Regions from separate parts of the Thermobifida fusca YX genome, predicted to be linked through region 2. Evidence: predicted binding sites of a transcription regulator. Region 2 holds the regulator's gene; the other holds the start of a gene.

Region 1 (14,660 bases), 710 kb from region 2:
TGCCCCGCGGCCAGCGACGACACACCGACGATGTGCACGTCGGCTTCGACCGCCTGCGCGGCGACCTCAGCGGGCGTCTGGAACAGCGGGCCCACGTCCACGTCGAAACCGAGGTCTGCGAAAGCGGTGGCGATCACCTTCTGCCCGCGGTCGTGGCCGTCCTGGCCCATCTTGGCGACGAGGATCCGCGGCCGGCGTCCCTCTGCTTCTTCGAACTCCGCGACCTTCGCGGCAACCTCGTCCATGGCTTGTCGTGCCGCCTCCGCGTTGTGCGCCTCTTCCCGGTACACGCCCTGGATGGTGCGGATCTGCCCGGAGTGCCGTCCGTACACTTTCTCGATCGCTTCGGAGATCTCCCCGACCGTGGCCATAGCCCGGGCCGCATCCACCGCGTGGGCGAGCAGATTGTTCTCCAGTGTCGCACCGTTCGACTCGGCGGCCGCCGCTGCGGTGAGCCGCCGCAGCGCCTCCTGCACCGCGTCCTCGTCGCGCTCCTCGCGGAGCCGCCGCAGCTTCTCGATCTGCTCGGCGCGCACCCGGCTGTTGTCGACCTTGAGGACCTCGATTTCGTCCATGGTCTCCGGCCGGTACTTGTTGACCCCGATGACCGGCTGCAGTCCGGAGTCGATCCGCGCTTGGGTGCGGGCCGCGGCTTCTTCAATCCGCATCTTGGGGATGCCCGCGTCGATGGCTTTCGCCATGCCCCCGGCTTCTTCGATCTCTTGGATGTGTCCCCAGGCGCGGGCCGCGAGCTCGAAGGTGAGCCGCTCCACGAACGCGCTGCCGCCCCACGGGTCGATCACCCGGGTGGTGCCGGACTCCTGCTGCAGCACCAGTTGGGTGTTGCGGGCGATCCGCGCGGAGAAGTCGGTGGGCAGTGCCAGGGCTTCGTCCAGCGCATTGGTGTGCAGGGACTGGGTGTGGCCCTGGGTGGCGGCCATCGCCTCCACGCAGGTGCGCACCACGTTGTTGAACACGTCCTGGGCGGTCAGCGACCAGCCGGAGGTCTGCGAGTGGGTGCGCAGGCTCAGCGACTTGGGGTTCTTCGGCGAGAACTGTTTGACCAGCTTCGCCCAGAGCAGCCGCGCGGCACGCAGTTTGGCGACCTCCATGAAGAAGTTCATGCCGATCGCCCAGAAGAACGACAGGCGGGGCGCGAAAGCGTCCACCTCCAGCCCGGCGTTGAGCCCGGCGCGGATGTATTCGATCCCGTCCGCCAGCGTGTACGCCAGCTCGAGGTCCGCGGTAGCCCCGGCCTCCTGCATGTGGTAGCCAGAGATCGAAATGGAGTTGAACCGCGGCATCCGCTTGGAGGTGTAGGCGAAGATGTCGGAGATGATCCGCATCGACGGCTGCGGCGGGTAGATGTAGGTGTTGCGGACCATGAACTCTTTGAGGATGTCGTTCTGGATGGTCCCCGCCAACTGTTCGGGCGCCACCCCCTGCTCCTCCGCGGCCACGATGTAGAGGGCCATCACGGGGAGCACTGCGCCGTTCATGGTCATGGACACGCTCATGCGGTCCAGCGGGATGCCGTCGAAGAGCTGCCGCATGTCGTAGATGGAGTCGATCGCCACCCCGGCCATGCCCACGTCGCCCGCCACCCGCGGGTGGTCGGAGTCGTAGCCGCGGTGGGTGGCCAGGTCGAACGCGACCGACAGCCCTTTCTGGCCGGCCGCCAGGTTGCGGCGGTAGAACGCGTTGGACTCCTCCGCCGTGGAGAAGCCCGCGTACTGCCGGATCGTCCACGGCTGCGTGGTGTACATGGTCGGGTAGGGGCCGCGCAGGAACGGCGCCAACCCTGGATAGGTGCGGAGGAAGTCCAAGCCTTCCCGGTCAGCCTGGGTGTACAGCGGTTTGACGCTGATCCCTTCAGGGGTCTCCCACACCAGTGCGTCCGGGTTCTTCCCGGTGGCTTCCACGAGCGCCTGACGCCACCGCTCGGCCTGTTCCGGACTGGAGGCCGCCGCGGGGGTGCCCGCAGCGATCTCCGCAAAGTTCGGGATGTTCGCGCTCATCGGGCTGCTCCAAGGAAGTCGGTGAGGTCGGTGAGCAGGGTCAGTGCGTCGCAGCCGGTGAACACGAAGTCGTCGACCCCGGCAGCGGAGAAGTCCTCAGAGGGACGCCCGGCCAGCAGTACCCGTTCCGCGCCTGCTTCACGCAGCGCGGCAACCGTGGCCGCGGCCTGTTCGGCATAGACCCGGTCACTGGAACACACGCAGGCGACACGCGCCCCGCTTTCCCGGAACGCGGCCGCGGCCTCCTCGGGCCCGGCGCCGCCGCCGCTGACCGGTTCGATCCCGCCCGCCTGGAACAGGTTGGCGGCGAAAGTAGCCCGGGCCGTGTGCACGGCGACCGGGCCCAGCGTGGCCAGGAAGATCCGGGGCCGTTGACCGGTGGCGGCCAGTGTCGCATCCGACCGGTCGCGCAGCTCCTCGAAACCGGCGGCGTAGCGTCGCGGGCGCAGCACGTTGGGTGCGTCCGCCACGGGCACCACAGGCGCGGGAGCCCGCTCCAGCACTGGTTCGTCAAGGTTGGGGAACTCGCTCACCCCGGTCAGCGGGTCGCGGCGGTGGGCCAGGTTGACGCGGCGCTCCTCCCACACCGCGTTCACCCGGTCAGCCACGAGCCCGGACGCGAGCGCGTCCACGATGCCGCCGGCGGCTTCCAGCTCTTGGAAGAACGACCAGCCGCGCTGGTACAGGTCGGCGGTGAGGCGTTCCACGTAGTAGGAGCCGCCCGCCGGGTCGATGACCCGGGCGATGTGGGACTCTTCCAGCAGCAGCGAGTGGGTGTTGCGAGCGATCCGCCGGGCGAGTGCATCAGGCAGCCCCAGGGCGTGGTCGAACGGGCGGACCGTGACCGCGTCCGCGCCGCCGACTCCCGCCGCGAAGCACGCCAGCGTGGTGCGCAGCATGTTCACGTACGGGTCGCGGCGGGTCATCATTGCCGCGGAGGTGACGACGTGCTGGCGCATGCCGCGGTGCGGTTCAGTGAGCCCGCACACTTCGGTGACCCGGTGCCACATGGCGCGCGCAGCACGCAGCTTGGCGATGGTGAGGAACTGGTCGGCGCTGGCCGCAAACCGGAATTCGATCCGGGAAGCCGCGTCCGCCAGGTCCAGCCCGGCGTCGGTGAGCGCACGCAGGTAGGCCACGCCAGCGGCGATCGCCGCACCCAGTTCCTGCGCTTCGGAGCCGCCGGCCTCGTGCACGGGGGTGCCGTCGGCGACAACGAGACGCAACTGGGGCCGGGTGGCGGCGAGCGGGGCAGCGAAACGCGCGGCCGCGGCCAGGTCGGCCCGCTCCCCAGTGCGGGCAGCGACTCCCAGCGGGTCGATGCCCAGGTTGCCGGAGACCACGCTGTCCGGCAGGTTCCGGTCGGCGTAGGCGGCGAGCAGGGCGGCCGCGGCAGCCTCGTAGTCGGCTCCGGCGTCCAAGACGACCGGGGCCAGGTCCAAGTGGACGTCGGCGAGCGCCTCGTCGATCCGGTCGACGGGCACTCCGGCGGCGCCCACGCCCAGCCAGATCGAGGTGACGCCGTTGTGCAGGTCTTCGAGGATTTCGTTGCGTGCGGTCGCGGCGTCGGGGTGAGCGTGGCGCTGGCGCACATCCCAGCCCTCGACAACCGCGCCCTGTGGCTGTGCTCCCCGGATGAACGGCGCAAGGCCGGGGAAACCGGATTCGATGTCGTCGCCGCTGTCGTACAGCGGCTGAATGGCGATCCCGTCGTAAGTGGTGGTGGTCAGGAGGCTTTCGGGCGTCTCGGGCGCCGACTCGACGTCGACCCCGCTCTTCCGCAGCACTCCCGCGACCAGTTCGCGCCACTGCTCCTTCGTCACCGAGGGGAACTCAGCTGCCAAGGGCAGAGCACCGGTCGCCGTGGCTGTGTTCTCCGGCACGCTCATACCCCGGATAGTAGAGAATGGCGTTCGGTTCGCCGGGCACCAGGGTTCAGGGAAAGCGCATCTCAGCCACGCTCTGTGGGGGACAGTGACGGAGTGGCGGTGCCGCCGGGCGGGGTTTCGGGGGCGAAGACGAACCGCTGGCGGTTCTGGACGACGAGGGCGTACCCGTCGTCGGTCACCGCTTCCACATAGCCGGAAAGGTCGTCGGCGACGACGTCTTTGGTCCTGCTGTCGAACACGACCTGCGTACCCCCGTCTTCGGCGCGTGTGTCCCCGTAGACGTATCCGGCCAGGGCGAAGCGCGGGGCGATCGACCGTTCCACAGCGTCCTCGAACACCCAGAGGGTTTCCCCGGACACCAGGTCCACGGCGATGAGCGACGTGGTGGCGTCGGCCTGCGGCACGAGCAGGACCCCGGTGGTGCCGTTCCACACGGTTCCGGTGACCGGGGTGGTAGCGAAAGCCCGGCCGACCGTGTTGCTGCCGGGTTCGGTGAGCGTCCACAGGGTCTCCCCGTCGCGCAGGTCGTGCAGGGAGAGCAGCGAGGATTCTTCCGGGCTGCTCCAGCGGACGAGGACGGTGCGGCGCGGCTGCGCCTCGGCGTCGGTGTCTTCGTCGTCTGCCTCGTCGCTGGGCGACGTGTCGTCGGCCGGCAGCGAGTAGAAGCCGACCAGGCGCGGCCGGGGAGCGGACAGGGTGCGGCCGTCGTCGGCAGCGACCGTGTCACCGGAGACGCTCCACAGCAGCGCCCCTTTGTCAGTCAGGTCGCGGGCTTGGAGCAGGCCCGCGCCGTCGTCGAGCAGCACGACTTCGTCGCGCGCCCCGACCGGGACTCCCAGGTGGGCGGCCTGCTCTGCTGCGTCGTCTTCGTCGTCTGCCGTGTCGCGGTCCTCGGCGCTGCTGGCTTCCGCCTCGTCGGGGGCGGTGAACTCGTAGGACCATTCCACGCCGTCCGCGGCGGGGTCGCGGAGGGTGAACGTGCCGTACGGGTCGCTGGCGCTCCACTCGGCGGGGGCACGCACCACGAGCCCGTTGAGGTAGCTCTCCCGGGGGTCGGAGCCGGTCCACACGGTTTCCCCGGCCTCGTTCACCACGGTGCGGGTCACCCGGTCGCCGGTGCGGGTGCTCACTTCGAAGACGTCTGCGCCGTCCCGGTCCTGGGTGAACCGTTCGATGTGGGATTCCCCCTGCCACAGGACTGTGCCGTCGGCCGCGTGCTGCAGCAGGTGCCGTTCTTCGCTGTTGGAGCTGATGAGGAAGGCGTCGCCAACCGAGTGGATGCGCACCCCCAGGGGGTCGCTGAGGATGTCCTGGCCGGGCTGCGCAGGGTCGTGCAGGTAGCGCAGCGGCTGGGCGGCGAGCCCGGGCGGGGCTTCCCCCGCGTAGACGGTGGGGGTCGGCTGCGGGGTGGGCGACGGTTCCGGCTCGGGGCTGTCCTCACCGGTGCAGGACACTGCGGCAGACAGGAGGACCACGCTGGTGACCAGCCGCAAAAGGCCGTGCTGTCTGCTGCGCATGACGCTCCCTAACTCTCTGTGCCGGATTGCCTGCGCCACGATCCTAGGCCCGCGGGGGAGTGAGCACGGGACGGTTCGGCATGCGGCGCGGCAGGATTCGCCTGTGGGGTCTTCGGACGGGCAGGGGGCTGAGGCTAGGCTCCGGGACATGAAGATCTACCAGAGCGAGTTGCGGACGTTGGAGGGCGAGCCGTTCCGGCTGCCGCAGACGCAACTGCTGCTGATCGTCAACGTCGCTTCCAAGTGTGGCCTGACCCCCCAGTACAGCGGCCTGGAGAGGCTCCAGGAAGCGTACGCCTACCGGGGGTTCTCGGTGATCGGGGTGCCGTGCAACCAGTTCGGCGGCCAGGAGCCGGGGGATGCCCAGGAGATCCGGTTGTTCTGCGCCACCACGTACGGCATCAGTTTCCCCATCTTGGAGAAGATGGAGGTCAACGGCCCCAACCGGCATCCGTTGTACGTCGAGTTGACCAAGGCTCGGGACTCCCAGGGGTTGGCGGGGGATGTCCAGTGGAACTTCGAAAAGTTCCTGGTCGCCCCCGGCGGCAGGGTGCTGTACCGCTTCCGGCCCCAGGTGGAGCCTGAAGACCCCGAGATCATCAGGGCGATCGAAGAGAACCTGCCGAACTGACCGGATCCGGCGCGGCCCAGCAGCGTGTGGGGCGCGCCGGCGACGCCTGCCCGGCACGGTCAGGTCTCGCTCCACGGGCCGTTGCGGCGGTCGAACCAGCCGACTCGTCCTTCGAGTGCGTGGTTGATGCGGCGCATGATGCGGCCGGGCATGGGCGGGAGTGCGGCGTAGTCGAACCAGCGCACGTCGAGCGACTCGTCGTCGTTGACGCGGGCTTCCCCGGAGAGGGGACGGCACCGGAAGGTGAGGTCGAGGATCTGCACCTGGTCCCCGTTGGGGTAGGTGTAGGGCGCTTCCATGACGGCGCTGACCAGGGTTTCCGGGTGGACGCGGAGCCCGGTTTCCTCCTCCAGTTCCCGCACCAGGGTGGCGGCTGGCTGCTCGCCTGGTTCCACGAGGCCGCCAGGGGTGCACCAGCGTCCGTCGTCGGCGCGGCGGTGCAGGAGGATGCGCCCGGCAGGGTCGATGACCACGGCCGTCACTCCGACGAGGGGCAGCAGGGCGTGGCCCACCTGCTCGCGCAAGCGGAGGACGAAGGGAGGTGTCGGCATGGCACCGACCATACAGAGCATGCTGGGGCCGGGACGCGGCGCATACGATCGAAGGCGGCATGAGAACGATCAGACGCGGCGGCGAACACCAGATCGAGATCAAAAAGTCCCGGTTCATTTGCGCGCTTGCCCGGGTGAGCAGCGAGGACGAGGCACGGGAGTTTATTGCGGAGCGGCGCAAACTGCATTGGAACGCCACCCACAATTGCACGGCCTACATTGTGGGGGAGGACGGCAGGATCCAGCGGTCTAGCGACGACGGGGAGCCCGCCGGGACCGCGGGGGTGCCCATGCTGGAAGTGCTGCGGCACCGCGGGCTGACGGACACGGCTGCGGTGGTGACCCGCTATTTCGGGGGGATCAAACTGGGCGCGGGCGGGCTGATCCGGGCGTATGGGAGCGCGGTGGCCGCGGCGATCGACGAGGTCGGGATCTTGGAGCGCCGCTCTCTTCCGGTGGTGACAGTGCTCGCCGACTACCAGCAGGCCGGGCGGTTGGAGAGCGATCTGCGGGAGTCGCCGCACCGGGTCGTGGACGTGCGGTACGGGGCCGACGTGGAGATCGATGTCGCGCTGTACGGGACCGACCCGGCGGATTTCACGGCGTGGGTGGCCGAGATCACCGCCGGGCAGGCCCTCTGCGAGCTGCAAGGAAAGACGACCGTGGAGGTGGAAGTCGGCGCGGATGGGACCGCGCCGTAGCCGGTCAGTACCACAGACGACGCATCGTCCAATGGTTGGTCGCGGTGTCGAGCACGATGTCGGCGATGCCGCGGTGGCCGTGGTCGGATTCGGCGGCGACTCGGACGAGCCGCACTTCGCTGGCGGCCTCAGAACTGGTGCCGTGCCAGGTGCCGATGACGCGGCGCACCCGGTAGAGGGTGCCGCGCCAGGAGAAGAGGACAGGAGCGTCGTTAGTGGTGGAACGGACGTCGATCTGCTCGTTGTAAAGACTCACCCGCGCACTTTATCGAACATAGGTTCGGTTGTGGGACAGTCTGTGGCAGCGGGTCGAAGCTAGACCTTAATACGAAAACCCTTACCGTTCATTCTTGCTGGATTGAGCGGTGGGTGAGCTCCGGAACACAATGGTGTCAGGGTTTCCCCGCCATGGTTACCCGAACCGACAGACTGGTCGGTATGTCGCGTGTTCTATGCTGAGGGGACGTGCCCATCCGGGGAGTGACGGCGCCGCAGATCCGCGGCGGACGCGAGAGGTGTAGGGGAACATGACGCAGTCAGCGGAGTCCACCACGGTCTCCCCTTCCGTGCCGGACCGCCTCCTGGCCGAGGCCACCCGGCTGTTTGCCCAGCGTGGTTTCGACCGCGTCTCAGTCCAAGAATTGGTTGAGGCAGCCGGGGTCACCAAGGGGGCGATGTACCACTACTTCACCTCCAAGGACGACCTGCTCTTCGCGATCTACCAGCGCGTGCTGCAGTTGCAGATGAGCCGGCTCGCCCAGATCGTCGAGAGAGGTGGAGACGTCACCGAACGCCTGCACGCAGCGGCCGCCGATGTCGTCAAGACCACCGTGGACAACCTTGACGACATGGTCATCTTCTTCCGCTCACTGCACATGCTCTCGCCGGACCGCCAGCGCGAGGTGCGCAAGGAGCGCCGCGCCTACCACGAGCTGTTCCGCTCCCTGGTCGAGGAGGGGATGCGTGAAGGGGTATTCCAAGACAAGATCCCGGCGGACATCGTGGTCAACTACTTCTTCGGCTCCATCCACCACTTGAGCATGTGGTACCGGGCCGACGGCGAGCTGGACGGCGCCCAGCTGGGCGAGTACTACGCCGACCTGCTGCTCGCGAGCCTGCGCGCCGACTGATCCGCCGAGGTCAGTGCAGGCCGTAGCGTTCCAGCTCGTCGGCGATCTCGTCGAGGAACGCGTCCACCTCTTCTTCTACGTAGCCGGGACGGAACCGCGTGCTGGAGAAGCGGACGCCGCGCACTTGTGATGCGGTCAACCGGGCCTCCTGGGGCCTGCCCTCCACCAGAGCGGCAACCGTGGCCTCGGCCAGGTCGAGGAAGGCGTCGACTTCCTCCTCTGAGTAGCCGATCCGCAGCCGGGTGGTGTGGAAGCCCTTGTTCCGGATGTCTTCTGGGCGCATGCGCGGGGAGACCGGTTCCCGGGGCTTGGGGGCGGCCTCGCGGCGGAAGTATTCGGCGCTGTGCTTCCCGGTGCGCAACTGCTGCGAGTACAGCCCGAGTTCCCGCAGGGTTTCCGCGATTTCGTCGAGGAAGGCGTCCACCTCCTCTTCGTCGTAGCCCGGCCGCATGACCGTGGTGCGGAACTGCGCGCGCATTACGTCGGAGGCGGTGATGAGCTTTGTGGGGCGGGTTCCTTGCTCAAGCGCGCGCAGCGTCTCCTCCACCCGGCGCAGCAGGGCGTCGACGTCCTCCTGGACGTACCCTAGGCGCAGGCGCGAGGTGCTGAACCGCTTGTCGCGCACGTCACTGGATGTCAGTGGCATAGCACCCATTGTGCAGTCAGGAAGTGATCAGCACCATACAAAGCGAACCCGGAGTGTCCGGGGCACCCTGTGGGGAAGCGGGTCCGAGCGGGGAACCGTGCCGCCGTGCCAGGCGGCTGCGGGTCACCGCGCTGGCGCCTCCTCGAGGTACCGGCTGATCCCGGCGACGATGCCGTCCGCGGCGAGGGCACGCCACTCGGGGTCGGTGAGCTTGGCCGCGTCTTCAGGGTTGCGCATGTTGCCGACTTCGAGGAACACCTTGGGCACGGTGGACAGGTTGAGCCCGCCCAGGTCGGTGCGGACGTCGATGCCTTCCTCACCGAGGTAGTCGGAGTAGGGGTGTCCGGTCACCGCGTGGAATTCGTCGCGGAGCGCTACGCCGAGGGCGTAGGAGGACTCCAGGATCGGTTCGGTGAACCCAGGGACTTCACCGGGGACGATGACGTGGAAGCCCCGTGAGCCGGGGGCGGCGCCGTCGGCGTGGATGGAGATCGCCGCGTCCGCCTCAGCCTCATTGCCGATCTTGGCGCGTTCGTTGATGCAGGGACCGACCCCGTCGTCGCTGTCGCGGGTGAGGATGACGGTTGCGCCCTGCTCCTCCAAGCGGTCGCGGACGAGGAGGGACAGCTCCCACGTGAACTCGTGCTCGTAGTAGCCGTCCTCGGTCCGGGAGCCCACCGTGTCGCACTCCTTGGTGCTGGGGCCTGCGGGAACGGCGCGGCTGATCTCGCGGGCCGCGTCAGCGTTGCCGCCGTTGTGGCCCGGGTCGACGACGACTACGGCGCCGTCGAGGGGCAGCGGCGCAGCCGGAGGCGACGGTGCGGGCGTGTCGCGCGGTCCGGGCATGTCGTCCGGCCTGGGCAGAGGAAGCGAGGCGGTCTCTGCCATGGGCGGGCGGGCGTCCGGGGGAGGCGTCCAGCACGCGGTGGTCAGCAGTATTCCGGTAACGGCTGCGAGGAGGCGCAGCAGGCGCGGGGGAGCGGGCACTCGGGCGGTAATGCTTCCTCCGGAACAGACAGTCGTAACGGTGGAATGGGTGTGGCCGCAATGACCATAACCAACCTATGCCACATCGGTTACCGAACGCACGCGGGGAACAGGCGGACAAAGCGGGATGTGTCGGGCGTGGGATTGGGCGGGGCAGGGAACAGAACCGAACGGAGACACGTCATATCGCAAGAGACGTCCGGAACTTCTCCGGGCGCACGGACCCGACGAGGTGGAGGAATGCGCAAGTCCAATCGTGCTGCGGCCGGCGCTGCCGCCATGAAGCTGGTCTATGAGAGCACCCAGCCCGGGAAGCCGTCCCTCGCGGCCCGGGTCAAAGCCCTTCCCCGCATGCTGAAAGCCCGGATGCGCGGGCAGTACCGCGAGCTGTCTACCTCGAAGATCGTGCTGCTGCTCGCCGCTCTCGCCTACATCATCTCCCCCATCGACCTCGTTCCTGAGCTGTTCATCCCCCTTTTCGGAGCCGCGGACGACGTGGGCGTGGCCGTGTGGCTGACCGCCATGCTGCTGGGGGAGACGGAACGTTTCCTCCACTGGGAGCAGATCGGGACCGACTACATCGAGGGGGAAGTGCTGTCCTGAAGTGGGTCTGTGCAAGAGACGCCGCGCCATGCTGAGGGGCGGACCGCCATAGCGGCCCGCCCCTCGAGATTCTCTACTCTTTCGGGTATCGCGGGCGTCCCCCCGCCATCCCGCCGAATTGGTCGAGGCGAGGAGGGCTACTCGCTACGCTGGCTGGGAATCCCGGCCAGCAGGGCGCGAACCTCGGTCTCCCGGTAGCGGCGGTGACCGCCGAGGGTGCGGATCGACGTCAGCTTTCCAGCCTTCGCCCACCGGGTGACGGTCTTCGGGTCCACGCGGAACATCGTGGCGACCTCGGCAGGGGTCAACAGGGGTTCCGCCTCGGGCGTGCGAGTTGACATATGTACGGCCTCTCCTCCCGGATCGGTGTGTTGATCCTTGAGACTTTTCAATCCTGGCGCTTGGTCCGGATGTCCAATATTTCCCTGAGGTCTATATTGGCATCACCCGAGGTGATTGTGCGACCACTTAACGCGACTTTGTCAAATGGGATTGCAAAGTCGCACATGTAGCGCGTCACGCTGAGTGATTCTAGCGATACGTTTAGTGGCATGTGGCGTATTCGGTCAAAACTTCATTCTCGGACGGGGGTTTCGGTAATCCGGCTGACCGAAAACGCAAAGACAGCGCATCCTTAACTGGGGATGCTCCCCCTCCTCGGGTGCGGTCGTGGATGGTTGGTCTGGCCTTTTTCCTCCTGTGCGGGTCAGGGCGCCGGTGGCAGGCCTGGGACGGCCGCCAACGCAGACGCGCGGCGTGGAAACCCCTATGCGGTAGGGGTTCTCGAATGTTCTCGTTGCTCTCTGTAACGGTCCCAGTGCAGTCTATATCGCCGTCTATCGAAGGGTATGTCCCCCTTTGGTAATTTTGTTGTCAACTAAGAGGCTTATGGAGCCATCCCCCGCGTCCACCCTGCGACAACCGGAAACACCTCCCGAGAAACCTGGCGAACCAGGTTTGCCACCGGGGGAAACGGGGATTGTGAGCCTGCACACTGGGCGCGGTGAGCGCGAAGGCGGGCAAACCCGCAGGGCCCTCAATTGGCGTGGCGGAGCGCGCGGATCGCGTTCCACCGCGTCCGCAGCCGCAAGCGCATTGCGGCCACCAGCTCCGGCCGGTCCTGTTCGATCGCGGTCAGTGCCGTATGCACCTCCGCGACCGACTGGTCCGACCGCAGCGTGGCGTCGTCCATGAGGAGGACAAGGCCGCCGTAGTCAAGCTCCAGGAGTGCGCGGGGGTGCGCCACCGCGCTCACCCACTCCTCCAGTCGTTCCAAGGCGTACAGGAAGGAGGAACTCGCAGGGGAGTATCCGCTCACGAGGCGAACCGCTCTCACCAGGCGAGGAAGCGCGTCGGCGGCCCGGGTGAGGTAGAGCAGCGCGCGCACCGGCGTCTGCTGGAAAGCGGGAAGAGAGGTCGCACACTGGGGGCACGCCCCGCCATGAGGCGCAGGAGGACGGTACTCCTCCCCGGCCTGGTCCAGGACGAGATGGCGCTCTGCGGCATCGAAAAGCACGAACCAGGGGAGCGGCACCTCCCACGTGCTGGTCAGGATCTGAGGCCGCGTGCGACCGGTGCGGGACTGCCATCGCTCGAAATCGCGCTGGGTCTCCTGGGCGACCAAGTCCGGCAGGAAACTCTGGAATAGCCGCCGCGACGTCGTAGCCTGTAACGTGGAGAAAGCGAGCCAGGAACGCAGCCGTGTCTGCCAAGGACAGACCAGCAGCTCGTCGCCGACCCGGTGGATGTAGGCGTCGCTGCTCTCTGCCAGGGGCGCAGCCAGCGGCGGTTTGGAGAGCAGCCGGTGCAGGCTCTCCGCGTGCTCAGCAGCCATCGCCTCGTGCCGCCCCCGATACCGCGGCGACTCCGCATACGCCTTCCAGTACTCCCGTTCGCGACGGGGAAAAACGGAGAGTGGTTGGTAGAGGCGAAGGTAGGCGGGATAGGGGAGCACGTTCGCATAGTGGCACAGAACGGCGCCGACGTGCGGGGATTTCGCCTGGAATGGCGGCAGTTTTCGGACAGCGGTCCCGCTGAAGGGCACCGTGGCAAGGAGAGTAACCTCACACGTGACCCGCACCGGGATCCGGTCCCGTCCCGCGGGGCATGCTCTGGTGCGGGGAAGGAAGCGGGACGAGACGGCGTTCCTAGTCTGTAGGAGGTGAAACCTCAGGGTTGTGCGTCGCGCAATCCCGTCCTCCACGGGCGTGACACAAGCGGCACGCTCGGTAGGACACGGGCGGCGTAGGCACGTCGCCTCTGAACCGGGTACGGTTGTATTCGTACGTAAAGCTGGGGCCTGTCGTCAGTTCGGTGATGGCCGCCAGCCCGGCAATGCGGTTTTGCTAGTGAACGGGTTTGGAAGAACCCAATCGTTGAGGGGGTCGAGCCAATGGGGCGCGGCCGTGCCAGGGCCAAGCAGCAGAAGGTCGCCCGGCGGTTGAAGTACAGCACCGTCAACACGGACCTTGATCGGCTTCGGGCAGAGCTGGGTGTCGGTGGGGGTGCGTCGAAGTCTTCGGATTCACCGGACGACACGTACCGGGACCCCTACGACGAGCTGATCGAGCGCTACGCGGACTTCGCGGAGAACTACCCGCCCAGCGATGGCTCCGACTCAGAACGTCGCTGATCTGCTGATCTCCACGTCGACCAGAGACAGATCGCACGGGACCGGATTCCGGATCGCGTGACTCTCGAGTAAATCGAGCGACTCTGGGCGACGGAACCGCCGAGCCAGACATCTAGACAGCGGCGAAACCCGGGGCTCTCACCGTTGAGAAGCCCCGGTTTCGCATGTCTACGAACGGTATTCCCCGGTCATCACCACCTTCCCGGAACCGGGGATCACAGAGCCCAGCACCCAGGCGGGCACTCCGCGTTCCGCGAGCAGCTCCAGCGCCCGCTCCGCGGCGTCCTCGGCCACGATCGCCACCATGCCCACGCCCATGTTGAAGGTGGCTTCCATGTCCTCCTGGGAGACCTGGCCGTGGCGGGCGAGGAAACCGAAGACCGCGGGAGGCGCCCAGGAAGCGCGGTCCACGACAGCGTCCGCGGTAGCGGGCAGGGAACGGGCCAGGTTCGCGGCAAGCCCGCCCCCGGTGATGTGGGCAAACGCGTGCACTTCCATATCGGCGGCGAGCGCCAGGCAGTCCTTGGCGTAGATCCTCGTAGGGGTGAGCAGGACTTCGCCGAGCGGGCCGCCCAGTTCCGGCACGTTCGCGTGCAGGTCGAGCTGGGCGTCGGCCACGATACGCCGGATGAGCGAGTAGCCGTTGGAGTGCGGGCCGGAGGAGGCCATCGCGATCACCACGTCGCCCACGCGGACCCGGTCCGGGCCGAGGATGGCATCCGCCTCCACAATCCCGGTTCCGGCCCCGGCCAGGTCGTACTCGTCGGGACCCATCGCACCGGGGTGTTCCGCGGTCTCCCCGCCGATCAGCGTGCATCCCGCCTGGCAGCAGCCTTCCGCGATCCCGCTGACGATCTCGGCGATCCGCTCGGGCACCACGGAGCCGCAGGCGATGTAGTCGGTGAGGAACAGCGGCTCGGCTCCGCTGACCACCAGGTCGTCCACGACCATGGCGACCAGGTCGATGCCGATCGTGTCGTGCCGGTCCAATGCCTGGGCGAGCATCACCTTGGTGCCGACACCGTCGGTGGAGGTGGCCAGCACGGGGGCGGTGTACTTGGAGAGATCGAGCCGGAACAGCCCGGCGAAACCACTGGCGTCGGGGACGAGCTCCGGCCGGTGGGTGCGTGCCACATGTCGCTTCATCAATTCCACCGCGCGTTCCCCGGCGGCGATATCGACGCCGGCGGCGGCATAAGCGGTGGGGGCGCGCTCTGACACGGAAAACCTCTTCTGTAGTCGTAGGTTGCCGTGCGGCTGGACCGCAGGCACACAGACGGCTGGGAACGTGACGGCGGCTAGGGGCGCTTAGGGGCGCCGCAGGACTTCTCCAACAGGTACTTGCCGCGGGAGTC
Region 2 (14,660 bases):
AATTCGCGGTCGTCTCCGCCTGGGAGGCGTACGCGATCGGGGAGCACGAGGCCGCCTGGGTCCGGGCGCACGGCGATCCGCTGGTCTTCGTCCACATGCTGGCCGCGTTCTCCGCTGCTATCGGCACAGCGGTCTACGGCCGTGAGGAGCTGCTGCCCACGCTGCGCAGGGTGACAGCACGATAAGCACCCCGCGCGGGAGGCGGGCCGTGCGCCTAGCCGCGCGTCGCGGTAGCCCGCAACCGGAGCCGCGGACCGGCCGGGGCCGGAAGACACCGCGGAATCCGGCACAGGGTGGCGGTCCGCAGCGGTTCCCCGCGGCCCCGGCAGCACTAGGCGGCGCTGGGAAACGAGTGCGGCTGCTCCACGGCAGCGCCGCACCGCCCGCAGCTGGTCAGCGAAGTTCCCGCTTGAGGATCTTGCCGGTCGCCGTCATGGGCAGTTCCGTGCGGAACTCCACGATCCGCGGGTACTTGTAGGCCGCCAGACGCTCCTTGGCCCAGGCGATCAGTTCGTCTTCGGTGAGGGTGGCCCCCTCGGCGGGGATCACGAACGCTTTGATCTCCTCGCCGTGCGTGTCGTGCGGGACACCCACCACGGCGGCCAGGCTCACCTGGGGGTGCGTCATCAGCACCTCTTCGATCTCCCGCGGGTACACGTTGTATCCGCCGCGGATGATCATGTCTTTGGAGCGGTCGATGATGAAGTAGAAGCCTTCCTCGTCGCGGCGGGCGATGTCCCCGGTGCGGAACCAGCCGTCCCGCATCACCTGCGCGTTGGCCTCGGGACGGTTGTGGTAGCCCTTCATCACGCAGTGGCCGCGCACGGCGATCTCTCCCGGCCCTTCGCCTTCAATGGTGTTGAAGTTCTCGTCGACGAGCTTCATCTCCACGCCCCAGATGGGCAGCCCGATCGATCCCGGCTTGGCTTTGCGCTTGGGGTTGTTGAAGGACACCACGGGAGAGGTTTCGGAGAGGCCGTAGCCTTCCAGGATTTCGATGCCGAACTTCTCCTTGACTTTCCGGGCGACTTCGGCGGGAAGGGAGGCGCCCCCGGAGACCGCGGTGTGCAGGGTCTGGGAGATCTGCTTGATGTCGTGGTCCCCTTGGGCGTTGAGGAGCCCCCAGTACATGGTGGGCACCCCGGCGAAGATGGTGACCTTCTCCTTTTCCATGAGGGAGAGGGCCTCATCCCCGTCGAAGCGGGGCATCAGCACCATGGTCCCGTGCCGGTAGAGAGCCGCGTTCATCATCGTGGTCTGCCCGAAGATGTGGAAGAGCGGCAGCACGGTGAGGAACACGTCGTGGCTGTCGGGAGCCTGGTCGAAGAGGGCGCTGGAGGCGACCGCGTTGAAGAGCAGGTTGGTGTGGGTGAGCTGGGCGCCTTTGGGCTGGCCGGTGGTGCCGCTGGTGTAGATGATCACTGCGACGTCGTCGCCTTCGGTGCGCACCGACTCGAACTCGCCGGGCTGCCCGTTGAGCGCGGCCCAGAAGGTTTCTGCGCCCGGGATTGCGGACGTGGTCGCCCCCGCGGCGGCCGGCAGGTCGATGTAGAGCTCGCATTCGGCGACTTCCTGGAATGCTTGCCAGGCGCGCTCCCCGAGGGGGAGTTCCGGGGTGCCGGTGAACGCGAAGAGCGCTTTAGCGCCGGAGTCGCGGAGATGGTATTCGATTTCGCGCGGCGTAAGCAGGACGTTCAGGGGGACGACGACCGCTCCCGCCTTGAGCGCACCGAAGTAGACGAAGGGAAAGTACGGGACGTTCGGACAGGCGAGCGCAACCTTGTCCCCGGGGCGGATACCGCGGGATACCAGGAGGTTGGCTACCTGGTTGGCGATCATGTTGACCAGGGCGTAGTTCAGCCGCATGTCGCCAAAGACGATCGCATCGCGCTCCGGCCGGTTGCGTGCGCCGTCTTCCAGCAGAACGGAGAGATTGAGCATCCTGGCTCCTCCGGGAAGTGCCGCATGTCACTGTTCTACTGAACAGTAACTTATGGGTGAGGTGCGGGACCAGGGAGCCTTCCCCCCACTGCGGGGATTACTCAGCCTTGGTGAGCGTCACCGAGACAGGCAGCGAGTCACCGAACCCCAACTCGGACACCCGCCACGGGACTCCGTCCACCTCGATCAGGTCCCCCAGCGTCACCGTGGTCTCCTCACCCGTTCCGCCCTCCGGAGTGACCTTGACCGTCACCTGCGGCTCCGCCTCGTCGTATTCGGTGATTTCCAAGACGAAAGAGTCGCCATCCTCAGCGGTGAGGGTGTACGGGGTCCCCTCCACCAGTTGGATGCGGTCGTCGTACTCGCCCAGCACGGGAGCTGGATCCTGCTCCGCCACCGTCTCAGCGGGGGAGGTGTCCGAAGAGGCCGAGCAGGCGGCCAGACTCAGGCCCACCAGGGCGGCTGCCACAGCGGACAGGGACGCCCGGACGACGGTACGCGGATCGAACAGCGGCATGTCAGTTCTCCTCTGGCGGATTCCCCGCGGATACGCGGGGCGTGGAACAGCGGGAAAGCGGACGGTGGATCCACTCTGCTGGGGTGGCGGCGCCCCGGCCCTCCCGGAACGGTGGGGTACCGGGGGTGAAGGACAGCCGTGGCACACCGCCCTGGGCGGGAGCCGAGACGCTACGGGGGAGGGAGACCGAAAGGGCGGGTGCAGCGCACCGGAGTGTCCCGCGGTGCCAGGGAAGGCCGCTGCTCCCGTATCCGGGCGGTGCTGCCCGGCACAGGCAGGGCTGCGGCAGACCACCGGGTCTGGGGCCGCCGGTCGCTGCCCTACCGCGAGGGGAAGACGAAACCGGCACGCCGCCGTTTCCCTGCAGCAAGGGTGGGCGCGGTTCTGTGCCGCGACCGTGTTCCACCAGCGGGGGCCGACCGGTGAACTGCTGTCCTCCCCATCGATTCCCAAGACCAACGTGGCGCGGCGGGTACGGGCTCCGCCCAGCCGACACGGCCATAGAGCCAGGATGCTTTACCGCCAACGGTAGCCGGTTTTCCCGCCCTTTGCGGCTGCAGCGGCAGAGAGCTGTCCCACGCTGGCTCAGCCCGGGAAGACCGCGGGATGCCGCAGGGGAATCACGGCTGCGCTTCGGCCGTGCCGTTGCGCGCTAACCTTGAAACACAGGTGATTCGGACCGGCATCCTCAGGTCACTCGGTGAGTCGGAAGACGCTGGTCCGGCAACAGCAGTGCGCCAGATCGGAACCCGCCCCCTAGGGCAACACCGGTAGAGGAACCATCCAACCATGACAGCGGTTAGCGGCGATCAGACGACGAGTGGCTCCTACGACGTCCGGGCACTCCAGGAGAAGTGGCAGGCCCGGTGGGCAAAGGAGAACCCCTTCACGGCTAGCGAAGACCCGGCCGACCCCCGTCCGCGACGCTATGTGCTCGACATGTTCCCCTACCCCTCAGGTGACCTCCACATGGGGCACGCTGAGGCGTTCGCGATCGGCGACGTCATCGCGCGCTACCACTTCGCGCGCGGGGAGAACGTGCTGCACCCGATCGGCTGGGACTCTTTCGGCCTGCCCGCGGAGAACGCCGCCATCAAACACAACTTCCACCCGGCCGAGTGGACCTACACCAACATTGAGACCCAGGCCGAGTCGTTCCGGCGCTACGCCATCTCTTTGGACTGGTCCCGTCGTCTGCACACCAGCGACCCCGAGTACTACCGCTGGAACCAGTGGTTCTTCCTCCGGTTCTTCGAACGCGGTCTGGCCTACCGCAAGGACGGCCTGGTCAACTGGTGCCCCAAGGATCAGACCGTGCTCGCCAATGAGCAGGTCATCCAGGGCAAGTGCGAGCGCTGCGGCACCGAGGTCGAGCGGCGGGCGCTCAACCAGTGGTACTTCAAGATCACGGACTACGCCCAGCGGCTGCTGGACGACATGGAGCAGCTCGAGGGCAAGTGGCCCGAGCGCGTGCTGACCATGCAGCGCAACTGGATCGGCCGTTCGGAAGGCGCTGACGTCCAGTTCACTATCGAAGGCCGCGAGGAACCGGTCACCGTCTTCACTACGCGACCCGACACCCTGTACGGGGCGACGTTCTTCGTGGTCGCCCCCGACTCGCCGCTGGCCGACGAACTGTGCGCGCCTGAACAGCGGGAAGCGTTCGAGGCCTACCGCACCCAGGTCAGCAAGCTGAGTGACATCGAACGCCAGTCGACCGAGCGGGAGAAGACCGGCGTCTTCCTGGGCCGCTACGCGATCAACCCGGTCAACGGGGAGCGCATCCCGGTCTGGGCGGCCGACTACGTACTGGCCGACTACGGCCACGGCGCGATCATGGCGGTGCCCGCACACGACCAGCGCGACCTGGACTTCGCCCGCAAGTTCAACCTGCCGGTCCGTGTTGTCGTGGACACGGGCGAGCCCGACCCCGCTGAGACGGGGATCGCCACCCCCGGGGAGGGCACGCTCATCAACTCCGGTCCGCTGAACGGCCTCAGCAAGAGCGAAGCGATCCCCCGCATCATCGAGATCCTCACCGAACGCGGCACCGGCAAGGCCGCCGTCAACTACCGGCTGCGCGACTGGCTGGTGTCCCGCCAGCGGTTCTGGGGCACTCCCATTCCGATCATCCACTGCCCGGAGTGCGGCGAAGTTCCGGTCCCCGACGAAGAACTGCCGGTGCGCCTGCCCGACCTGCGCGGGGCTGCCCTAGCCCCCAAGGGGGTCTCCCCGCTGGCCGCCGCCACCGACTGGGTCAACGTGTCCTGCCCCCGCTGCGGCGGGCCCGCCAAACGGGACACGGACACGATGGACACCTTCGTCGACTCCTCCTGGTACTTCTTGCGCTACTGCTCGCCCAACCTGGACACCGCGCCGTTCGACCAGGAGAAAGTCGCCAAGTGGGGACCGATCGACCAGTACGTCGGCGGTGTCGAGCACGCGATCCTGCACCTGCTCTACAGCAGGTTCTTCACCAAGGTCCTCTACGACATGGGCATGGTGCCGTTCACCGAGCCCTTCGTCCGGCTGCTCAACCAGGGCCAGGTCATCAACCAGGGCAAGGCCATGTCCAAGTCGCTGGGCAACGGTGTGGACCTGGGGCAGGAGATCGACCGCTACGGGGTTGACGCCGTCCGGCTGACCATGGTGTTTGCCGGGCCGCCGGAGGAAGACATCGACTGGGCAGACGTGTCCCCGGGGGCATCGGTGAAGTTCCTCAACCGTGCCTACCGGGTGATGGCGGAGGCCGCAGCCGCCTCTGCACCGGGGGTGGACCCGGCCACCGGCGACCTGGCGCTGCGGCGGATGACCCACCAGACCCTGGCGAAGGTTACCGAGGCCGTGGAAGCCCAGCGGTTCAACGTCGCCATCGCGCGGATCATGGAACTCGTCACCGCTGCTCGCCGGGCGATCGACTCGGGCCCTGGCGCCGCCGACCCCGCGGTGCGTGAAGCCGCTGAGGTGATTGCGATCACCTTGGGTCTGTTCGCTCCCTACGTCGCCGAGGAAGGCTGGGAGATGCTCGGCCACACCGGATCGGTGTCGGTGGGCACCTGGCGGGAGCCCGACCCTGCGCTCCTGGTCCAGGAGAGCGTGACGTGCGTGGTCCAGGTGGCCAGCAAGGTCCGCGACAAGCTGCAGGTCTCCCCGGACATTTCCGCGGAAGAGCTGGAGCGGCTGGCCCTCGCCTCGGAGAAGGTCCAGAATCACATCGCCGGACGTGAGATCCGCAGGATCGTGGTCCGTGAGCCCAAACTGGTCAACATCGTGGTCGCCTAAACGCCGACCACTGCTGAGGTACCGCAACCGGGCCGCCGCCCGCAGCCGGACCGTGGGCGGGCGCGGAAGAGGAGAACACGACGATGGACGAGGCGAGGCGGCGCACAGTGGTGCGCGGGGCCGCGGTGGTGGGCGGCGCTGCCGTGGTGAGCGCCGCGGCCATCACCGGCGGCCTGCTGTGGGCGAAGCACGGTCCCGCAGTGGAGGCCGCTCCCACGGACGCGTACCCGCAGCCGCCCGCCTGCACGTCAGTGCCGAGTGCGACCGTGGAAGGCGCGGTCCCCGCAGCAGTGCTCGAAGCGGAGACCGTTGGGCCGCTCCCGCTCTCCGCCGGCCGGTCGTGCGTGTGGTCCTCACTGGACGCTTCCGGTGAGGACCCGCGGATGCTCATCGTCTCCTTCCGCGCCCACTTCAGCGACAGCCAATCGAGCGGGGAGGAGCGCGCAGCAGCAGAACTGGACGCTTTGGCGGAGGGGGAGCTGTCGCGCGGGGACACGCTGGTGCGGCCCGCCGGGGTCGGTGAGGGAGCCGAGGCCGCGACCAGGGACCGCAACCTGACGATCCGGGTCTGGTACGGCGGGGCCGACGCCGGGGAGAAAGTAGCGGCGATCGCCGCAGAGGTGGCGGCGGCCCTGTAACGGAGCCGGGAAGCCGGACCGTCCGCTCCGCCCGGCTTGGGGAGATTACCGCGAACTTTATCGCGGTAAGCGGCTTCTTACCCGGTGAAGTGATGCTCAGGGATCGGGCTCCTCTGCCAGACCTCCCGTCCGAACCAGCGAGTAACGTTGGCTCGGTGGCAGAGGAAGAGCGTCGATCTCCGGACAGGTGAAGGGAAGTCCATGGTCCAGCCGCCTCCCCCCGGCGGGTCCGCCACCCTCCATGAGGAGCCGCGCGGCAGCGGACGCGGCTGCGCGGTGGCTGTGCTGGTCAGCGCAGTACTCGTCCTCGTGCTGCTGGGGTGCGGAGGAGTCGGCCTCCTCGTCTGGCTGCGCGGTCCCGGCGGGGACTATGCGGAGGCCCCACCGTGCGCCCTCGTCGAAGAGAGCGGAGTCCTTGACCAACTGGTCAAGGGGTACGTGACCGACCTCGACGCTCCCGTAGACACCCAGGGCGCTACGTGGTGGGACGGCACCCAATGCCGGTGGACGACCACGGAGGATTCTCCCGGGATGCCGTCGAGCGTGAGTGTGGCCTTCATCCGCAGCGGAAACCGTTTCGGCCACGGGGGAGAGGCCTCCGCCCGAGCCGATCTGAAACGGGAATCGGAGGACAACGCGACGACCGCCGTGACGGGACTCGGAGACGAGGCCGTGCGGTGGTACGACGCCACAACCCTGCACGGGTGCGTGGCGGTGCGGAAGTCCAATCTCATGATCTCCGCTTGCTACGAGGCCAGCACGGACTTCTCCGCCACCCGGGAGGTCTCTGCGGAAGAGGCAATGGACGGTGCCGTGAGCGTGGCCCAGGAGATCGTCGCGACCCTGGAGCAGGAGTGAATCCGCTTCCAGCAGTCGAGAGCCCTGCCGGGGCGGCCTCCGCCAGGGATGCCGTGAAACCCCGCACACGAACGACCTTCCACTGTTGTTGGATAAGGATCATCCCATGACCCAACCTTCTTCTCCCTCGTCGCCGCACGGGCCGCAACCCCCGTACGGATCCCAGCCCTACGGCCCCCCGCCTCCTCCCCCCGGGCAGCCGCCCCACGGGGCGCAGTTCTCTCCCCCGCCGTACGGAGCGGGAGGATATCCGCCTGCTCCGCAGAAGACAGGGAGAAACGGCTGCTTGATCGCCGGGATCGTCGTGGGCGCGGCAGCGGTCCTCGGTATCGCCGGGATCCTCGTATTCGCCGCTCTGAGCAGCAGCGACAGCACCTCAGACCAGGAGACGTCCGCCACCGGGGAGACCTCGGACTCCCAGGGGACGACCTCGTCCGAGGTGGAAGGGGACTTCACGATGCTGCCCGGCTGCTCGGTGGGGGAGCACAGCGAGCTGGAACGGCTCGTCCCCGACTACCGCGGGGAGGTTGAAGACGTCGACACCGGCGGCCAGGAATGGTGGGAAGGGCAGCACTGCTCCTGGGACAACGTCAACAGCCTGGGCAACGGCAGCTACGCCTTCCTCACGATCATGCTCAACGACCCTGGGGAGCGCTACCACACCAGCGACGACCTGGAGTGGTATTCCCAGGACTACACCACGACGGAGGTCTCCGGCCTCGGTGAAGGAGCCGTGTCCTGGTACGACAGTGAGAACCAGGTCGGCTGTGTTGCCACGTACGTGGCGAACCTGTCGTTCGCGTCCTGCTACGACAAGGTGAACTTCGGGGTGTCGCTTCCCGAGGAGGAGGCGATCCAGGAAGCGGAGACCTTGGCCCGCGCCACCCTCGAAGAGATCCGCCGCGGCGACTACCAGTAACGGACCGTTCCAGACGAGAGTGACCAGTCCTGGCCGTCCCCAGTGCGTGCCCCTTGCGGCGCGCCTGGGGCGGCCAGGCCAGTGGAGACAACGGGGCGGAAAATCCTACGAGAAAACAGCGGTAACAATTACCGACAAATGGCCCAAAAAGGACAATTCAGAGATTAATTACGGGGTCGTATCAAACTGAAGCGAAGTCGTTATACCTTGCGAAGAACGGTGACGACTTTGCCCAGAATGGTCGCAGAATCGCCGTTGATGGGATCGTAGGCGCTGTTTCGCGGCAGCAGCCAGACGTGTTCTCTGTCACGCTTGAAGACCTTGACCGTGGCCTCGTCGCCTAGAAGCGCGGCCACGATATCCCCGTTGTTAGCGTCAGGCTGCTGACGGACAACGACCAGGTCACCGTCGGCGATAGCGGCATCGATCATGGAATCGCCCACGACGGTGAGCATGAAGAGCGTGCCCTCTCCGACAAGCTGCCGCGGCAGGGAGAGCACATCCTCGACATGCTCCTCCGCCAGAATCGGGCCGCCCGCCGCGATCCGGCCGAGCAGGGGAATGTCCACGATTTCCTCGGAGCCGGAGAGCCCGCCGAGTTCCCTTCGCGTGCGTCCGGAAGTTTTATGTGGAATACGAATTTCCACCGCTCGGGGGCGGTTCTGATCGCGGTGAAGGTACCCCTTGCGTTGCAACACCTTCAACTGGTGCGCGACACTTGAGGGGCTAGACAGCCCCACCGCCTCCCCGATCTCCCGGATGGACGGCGGATATCCCCGCTCACGCACGTAGCGGTGGATGACGTTGAGGACACTCCGCTGACGTTCCGTGAGTGTCGGAGCGTCACCTGTCTGCTCGGCAGAGGACCCCACGGAGTCATCCGTGCGGACCGGGTGGAGTGCGGAGACGGAACTCTCCTCCGTGTAAGGCTGGTGCCCTCCGCGGTTCTCCTCCGGCACGTCCGGCCTCCTCGGCGGTTAGTGTCCTCCGTTGGGGACTGTCGGCTTGCTACGACATCAATGCTCGTTCCGAAGGTCGAGGGCGTCGGCGTGATAGGACCGACGCCGATGCTCTACCGGAGCGAAACACATTCCACGTTAGTCCTTGGACAAGGCAATATCAAACAAACGTTCGAGATGATGCTGAAAAATTTCCCAGAATGCGGTAGTAATCGAACGCCGGTTCTGGTGGGCGGAGGTTCGAAGGGAAGGACGATGTCCCAGGCCGCGTTGCCGCATGCCCCCACGCCATCCGCTGCCCGCGCTTCCTGTCGGTCTACGAGCGACACGGACGCTGCCCGCGGCGGTCTGGAAACCGATCTTTACGACTGGTCCAAGGAGGTACCGGAGTGGATCAATGACGTCCCTCCACCCGAGGTCCGGCGAAGTCCGGCCAGTCCCGCCCGTAAACGGGCCGTACGCCCCGTCCCCGCAGGGCCCCCGCGGCTGACCAGGAGAGGACGGATCGTCCTGTTCTGCCTGCTCGGCACGGCAGCCGCCGCCGGCTGCGCCCTGTTCGCCGTAGCGTTTCTGGCCCTCAGCGCCTCCAACGCGGACGCTTCCACCGACACGCTCCTCCACCTCCCCGAACGGTCACGCACGGTCGTGGTCAACGAGGGAGACACGCTCTGGGAGATCGCTGAACGACTCCGTCCCGCAGAAGACCCGCGCAAGACTGTGGACGAGATCGTCGAGATCAACGGCCTCACCGAACCGGTGCTCACCCCAGGACAGGAACTCGTTCTACCATCCCCCTGAGACAGACGCTTCGCTCCCGCACACCGCACAGTTGCGAACATCTCCAGCCACACACACCGTTCGCAGTCCGAAGCCGTGCGTGGCGACACGCCGGACGGACTTGTCTCAGGTTGCGTCTAAGACTCTCTAGCCGTAGGTTAACGGCCACTAGATCTAGTGCCTTCGTGGATGAAACCATCCACAAATTGTGGTTGTCCGGTGTTGACCTGGGAAGGATGACAAACAGTGCGCTGTCCCTTCTGCCACAACCAGGACACCCGGGTGATCGACAGCCGGGCCGCAGAAGAAGGTACAGCGATCCGACGCCGTCGCTCCTGCCCGGCCTGTGAGAGAAGGTTCACCACCCAGGAGACGGTGCTGCTCATGGTCACCAAGCGATCAGGAGCCACGGAGCCCTTCTCCCGCAGCAAGATCATTGCCGGAGTCCGACGGGCCTGCCAGGGCCGCCCGGTCACCGAGGACGCGCTCGCGCTCCTCGGACAGCGGGTCGAGGAGGAGATCCGCAGCCGCGGGGTTGCGGAAGTCAGCTCGCACGAGATCGGACTGACCATCCTCGGACCGCTGCGCGACCTCGATGAAGTCGCCTACCTGCGCTTCGCGAGCGTCTACCGCAGCTTCGAATCCCTCGAAGACTTCGAACGCGAGATCGCGGAGCTGAGGGCAGAGCGCACAGCAACCCAGGGCTGAACCCACCACCGGGCACCACAGCGTTCAACAAGCCATAGAGGACACTCAGGGTGCCGCCGGCTACGGCAGACGAACGGCGACCACCCTCGGATACACCTTTCCACCAAGGGGAGCGAAGCACGATGACCGAGACGGTGAGCGGCTCTGCCACGCGTAAAGGCAGAAAACCTCGCAGGGGGGTGAAGATCCAACGCGTCTTCACCACTCCTGGAGTCCACCCCTACGACACTGTGGAGTGGGAACGCCGCGACGTCGTCATGACCAACTGGCGCGATGGCTCGGTCAACTTCCGGCAGGATGGGGTCGAATTCCCCAAGAGCTGGTCGATGAACGCCACCCAGATCGTGGCCAGCAAGTACTTCCGCGGCGCCTTGGGCACCCCGCAACGCGAGTGGAGCCTCAAACAGCTCATCGACCGGGTCGTCGACACCTACACCGCAGCCGGTCGGGAGCACGGCTATTTCGCCTCCGACGAGGACGCTGAGATCTTCGATCACGAGCTCAAGTACGCCCTCGTCCACCAGATGTTCAGCTTCAACTCCCCGGTCTGGTTCAACGTCGGAACCTCGTCGAAGGCGCAGGTCTCCGCCTGCTTCATCCTGTCGGTGGACGACACCATGGAGTCGATCCTCGACTGGTACAAGGAGGAGGGGCTGATCTTCAAGGGCGGCTCCGGCGCGGGGGTGAACCTCTCTCGCATCCGCTCCAGCAAGGAGCTGCTCTCCTCTGGTGGAACCGCGTCCGGCCCGGTGTCCTTCATGCGCGGCGCCGACGCCTCTGCCGGAACCATCAAATCCGGGGGCGCCACCCGGCGGGCCGCCAAAATGGTGGTCCTCGACGTCGACCACCCAGACATCGAAGAGTTCATCGAATGCAAGGCACGCGAAGAACGCAAGATCCGGGTGCTGCGCGACGCCGGCTTCGACGTGGACCTGGGCGGCGCTGACATCATCAGCGTCCAGTACCAGAACGCCAACAACTCCGTGCGGGTCTCCGACAAGTTCATGCGTGCCGTGGAGAACGATGAGGATTTCGACCTCATCGCCCGCACCACCGGGGAAGTCATCAGCAAGGTCCGGGCCCGGGACCTGTTCCGCAAGATGGCTCAGGCCGCCTGGGAGTGCGCGGACCCGGGCATCCAGTACGACGACACCATCAACGACTGGCACACCACACCGGAAAGCGGTCGGATCACTGCCAGCAACCCCTGCTCCGAGTACGTCCACCTGGACAACTCGTCCTGCAACCTGGCTTCGATCAACCTGATGAAGTTCCTCGACGAGGATGGCTCGTTCCGCGTCGAGGAGTTCGAACGGCTCACCGAGCTGGTCATCACGGCGATGGACATCTCCATCTGCTTCGCCGACTTCCCCACCGAGAAGATCGCCGAGACCACCCGCGCGTACCGCCAGCTCGGTATCGGCTACACCAACCTGGGCGCCCTGCTCATGGCGACCGGGCACGCCTACGACTCCGACGGGGGCCGCTCGGTGGCTGCCGCGATCACCTCGCTGATGACCGCCGCGGCCTACCGGCGCAGCGCGGAACTGGCCGGGGTCGTCGGCGCCTACGAGGGCTACGCCAAGAACGCGGAGGCCCACAAGCGCGTCATGCGCAAGCACGCGGCAGCCAACGACGCACTCCGCCCGGTCGGACAGTTGGAGAAGCCGATCCACGACGCCGCCACCCGCGCGTGGAAGGAGTGCCTGGAACTCGGGGAACGCCACGGATGGCGCAACGCCCAGGCCAGCCTGCTCGCCCCCACCGGCACCATCTCCTTCATGCTCGACTGCGACACCACCGGCATCGAGCCCGACTTCTCCCTGGTCAAGATCAAGAAGCTCGTGGGCGGCGGGTCCATGAAGATCGTCAACCAGGGCATTCCGCGGGCGCTGCGCACCCTCGGCTACAACGAAGACCAGATCCAGGCCATCGTCGACTACGTCGCTGAGCACGGCCACGTCGTCGACGCCCCTGAACTGCGCCCGGAACACTACGAGGTTTTCGACTGCGCCACCGGCAAGCGCTACATCCGACCCATGGGCCACGTGGAGATGATGGCGGCAGTCCAGCCGTTCCTCTCCGGCGCGATCTCAAAGACCGTCAACCTGCCCGAGGAAGCCACGGTCGAGGACTTCGAACGCCTCTACTTCGAAGGCTGGAAGAAGGGCCTCAAGGCGCTCGCGGTCTACCGCGACAACTGCAAGGTCGGCCAGCCGTTGTCCACCACGAAGAAGGAAGAGGAGAAGAAGGAGGAGTCCCGCCCCGTCGAGCTCCGGAGCCCGGTGCGGCGCCGGCTGCCGAAGCGGCGTCCCAGCCAGACCATCTCCTTTACGGTCGGGGGTGCTGAAGGCTACATCACCGCCGGCTCCTACCCCGACGACGGGTTGGGCGAAGTGTTCCTCAAACTCGGCAAGCAGGGCTCTACGCTCGCCGGGATCATGGACGCCTTCTCCATCGCGATCTCCATCGCGCTGCAGTACGGGGTGCCGCTGCAGACCTACGTGGAGAAGTTCACCAACATGCGCTTCGAACCGGCGGGGATGACCGACGACCCCGACATCCGGATGGCGCAGTCGGTCGTGGACTACATCTTCCGCCGCCTCGCCCTGGACTACCTGCCGTACGAGGAGCGCGCCGCACTCGGCGTCTTCACCGCGGAAGAGCGGGCTGCCCAGGCCGCCGGCGAGGACCCGGCCCAGGTCGCTGCCCAAGTGGTCACCTACGCCCAGTCCGCGCCGGTCACCGAGACGCTGACCGCGCCTCCGGAACCGGAGCCGAAGCCGCGGAGTACGGTGGAGTCCACGGAGTCCCGCAAAGAGTTCAGCGCTGACGCGCCGCTCTGCGTGAGCTGCGGCACCAAGATGCGGCCGTCCGGAAGCTGCTACGTCTGCGAAGGCTGCGGCTCGACCAGCGGCTGCAGCTAACCGACTGCAGGGCATCCCCGCAGCCACGTCCCGCGAGGGCGGCCACCCGGCCGCCCTCGCGCATTTTGGGACGGTTGCTCTCTTGTTACTCGGAAGTCCGTATCCCTGTGAAAGGATGCCGGGACCGCGGAGGAATCGGAACCAGACGAGTGTCCACCGCGTCTGGACAGTATGTCCTCAACATCAATGGAGAGGAGTCCTCGCCTATGTCCTTTGCGCAAGCCGTGCGCGGGGCAGCAAGCGCGATCGCCCAAGGAGGCGATCCGCGCCAGGTGCTCAGCGACGCTGTCGACCAGGCAGCTGAGCAGTATGGACTCGACCCCGCGGACTTCCTGGCCGCACGCGACCAGAACGCTTCCGTGGGCACCCGGATCGAACAGCAGACCACGTCTCTAGCCAACGCGGGCGAGGCACTCAACCGCAGCCGCTACGAGCGCGGCCCCGAGGGACCCGTCCACGTCATCTGCCCCATGGTGATCCCGCGCGGCCGCACCGCGCGAGCCCTGCTCCCAGTGATCCTGCTCGTGATGCTAGGACTGGTGGGCAGCCTCGTCACCCTGCCGCTGCCGCACGCCACCATGATCTTCTTCGGTCCCCACTACTGGGTGCTGACCGCCGCGATCGGCGCCTTCAGCTGGTGGCGGCAGGGCATGGTCATGGTGCCCGACGGCTGCGTCGCGCTGATCAGCAAGTTCGGGAAGCTGGAGCAGGTCGTCGGTCCTGGCCGGGTCACCCTGCTCAACCCGTGGAAGCGGGTGTCCTACATCATCAACACGACCCGGGAATACCCCTTCAACGCCCCGATCCGGGAGGCGCCCACCAGGAGCGGCGTCAAAGCCTCGGTCGACCTGTTCCTCCAGTTCCGCATTGAAGACCCCATCGAGTTCGTCTTCACCCTGGGCGCGGTCCAAGGCTTCCAGGACAAGCTCAACAACGCCATCAGTGAGACGACCCGCAGCCTCATCTACGAACAGGAGGCCGCGAAGATCTACGACCTGGTCGGGGAGAACACCACCCGCCTGCTGGAGCAGCTCAACCAGCAGTTCCTGCCCGCGGTGCGCTTGACCAGTGTCAACATCACCCACGCGGAGCCGTCCAGCCAGGAGTACCGCATGAACCTGGCCGCCCCCGAGA

Evidence for each region. Region 2 encodes LexA, which represses DNA repair genes until DNA is damaged. Its sites were predicted from a motif close to TCGAACANNTGTTCGA; they were not measured.
Region 1: the regulator LexA is predicted to act here: its motif matches at 7,576-7,591, upstream of TFU_RS13715 (DUF6504 family protein).

The regions. Positions count from the first base shown of each region.
Region 1 is NC_007333.1:3,227,716-3,242,375, reverse strand. It holds gene scpA (methylmalonyl-CoA mutase) at 1-2,018, opposite strand, end outside; gene TFU_RS13740 (methylmalonyl-CoA mutase family protein) at 2,015-3,907, opposite strand; gene TFU_RS13735 (hypothetical protein) at 3,970-5,424, opposite strand; gene TFU_RS13730 (glutathione peroxidase) at 5,573-6,055, shown strand; gene TFU_RS13725 (NUDIX hydrolase) at 6,115-6,606, opposite strand; gene TFU_RS13720 (YigZ family protein) at 6,666-7,307, shown strand; gene TFU_RS13715 (DUF6504 family protein) at 7,312-7,563, opposite strand; gene TFU_RS13710 (TetR/AcrR family transcriptional regulator) at 7,835-8,437, shown strand; gene TFU_RS13705 (DivIVA domain-containing protein) at 8,448-9,092, opposite strand; gene TFU_RS13700 (N-acetylmuramoyl-L-alanine amidase) at 9,207-10,070, opposite strand; gene TFU_RS13695 (YkvA family protein) at 10,311-10,673, shown strand; gene bldC (developmental transcriptional regulator BldC) at 10,811-11,014, opposite strand; gene TFU_RS13685 (hypothetical protein) at 11,710-12,627, opposite strand; gene TFU_RS13680 (DUF3073 domain-containing protein) at 13,066-13,305, shown strand; gene purM (phosphoribosylformylglycinamidine cyclo-ligase) at 13,474-14,526, opposite strand; gene purF (amidophosphoribosyltransferase) at 14,604-14,660, opposite strand, start outside.
Region 2 is NC_007333.1:2,517,395-2,532,054, reverse strand. It holds gene TFU_RS10665 (hypothetical protein) at 1-185, shown strand, start outside; gene TFU_RS10660 (long-chain-fatty-acid--CoA ligase) at 394-1,941, opposite strand; gene TFU_RS10655 (DUF6406 domain-containing protein) at 2,039-2,458, opposite strand; gene leuS (leucine--tRNA ligase) at 3,248-5,740, shown strand; gene TFU_RS10645 (hypothetical protein) at 5,824-6,378, shown strand; gene TFU_RS10640 (hypothetical protein) at 6,580-7,236, shown strand; gene TFU_RS10635 (hypothetical protein) at 7,523-8,155, shown strand; gene lexA (transcriptional repressor LexA) at 8,356-9,114, opposite strand; gene TFU_RS10625 (LysM peptidoglycan-binding domain-containing protein) at 9,370-9,912, shown strand; gene nrdR (transcriptional regulator NrdR) at 10,138-10,599, shown strand; gene TFU_RS10615 (vitamin B12-dependent ribonucleotide reductase) at 10,722-13,526, shown strand; gene TFU_RS10610 (SPFH domain-containing protein) at 13,733-14,660, shown strand, end outside.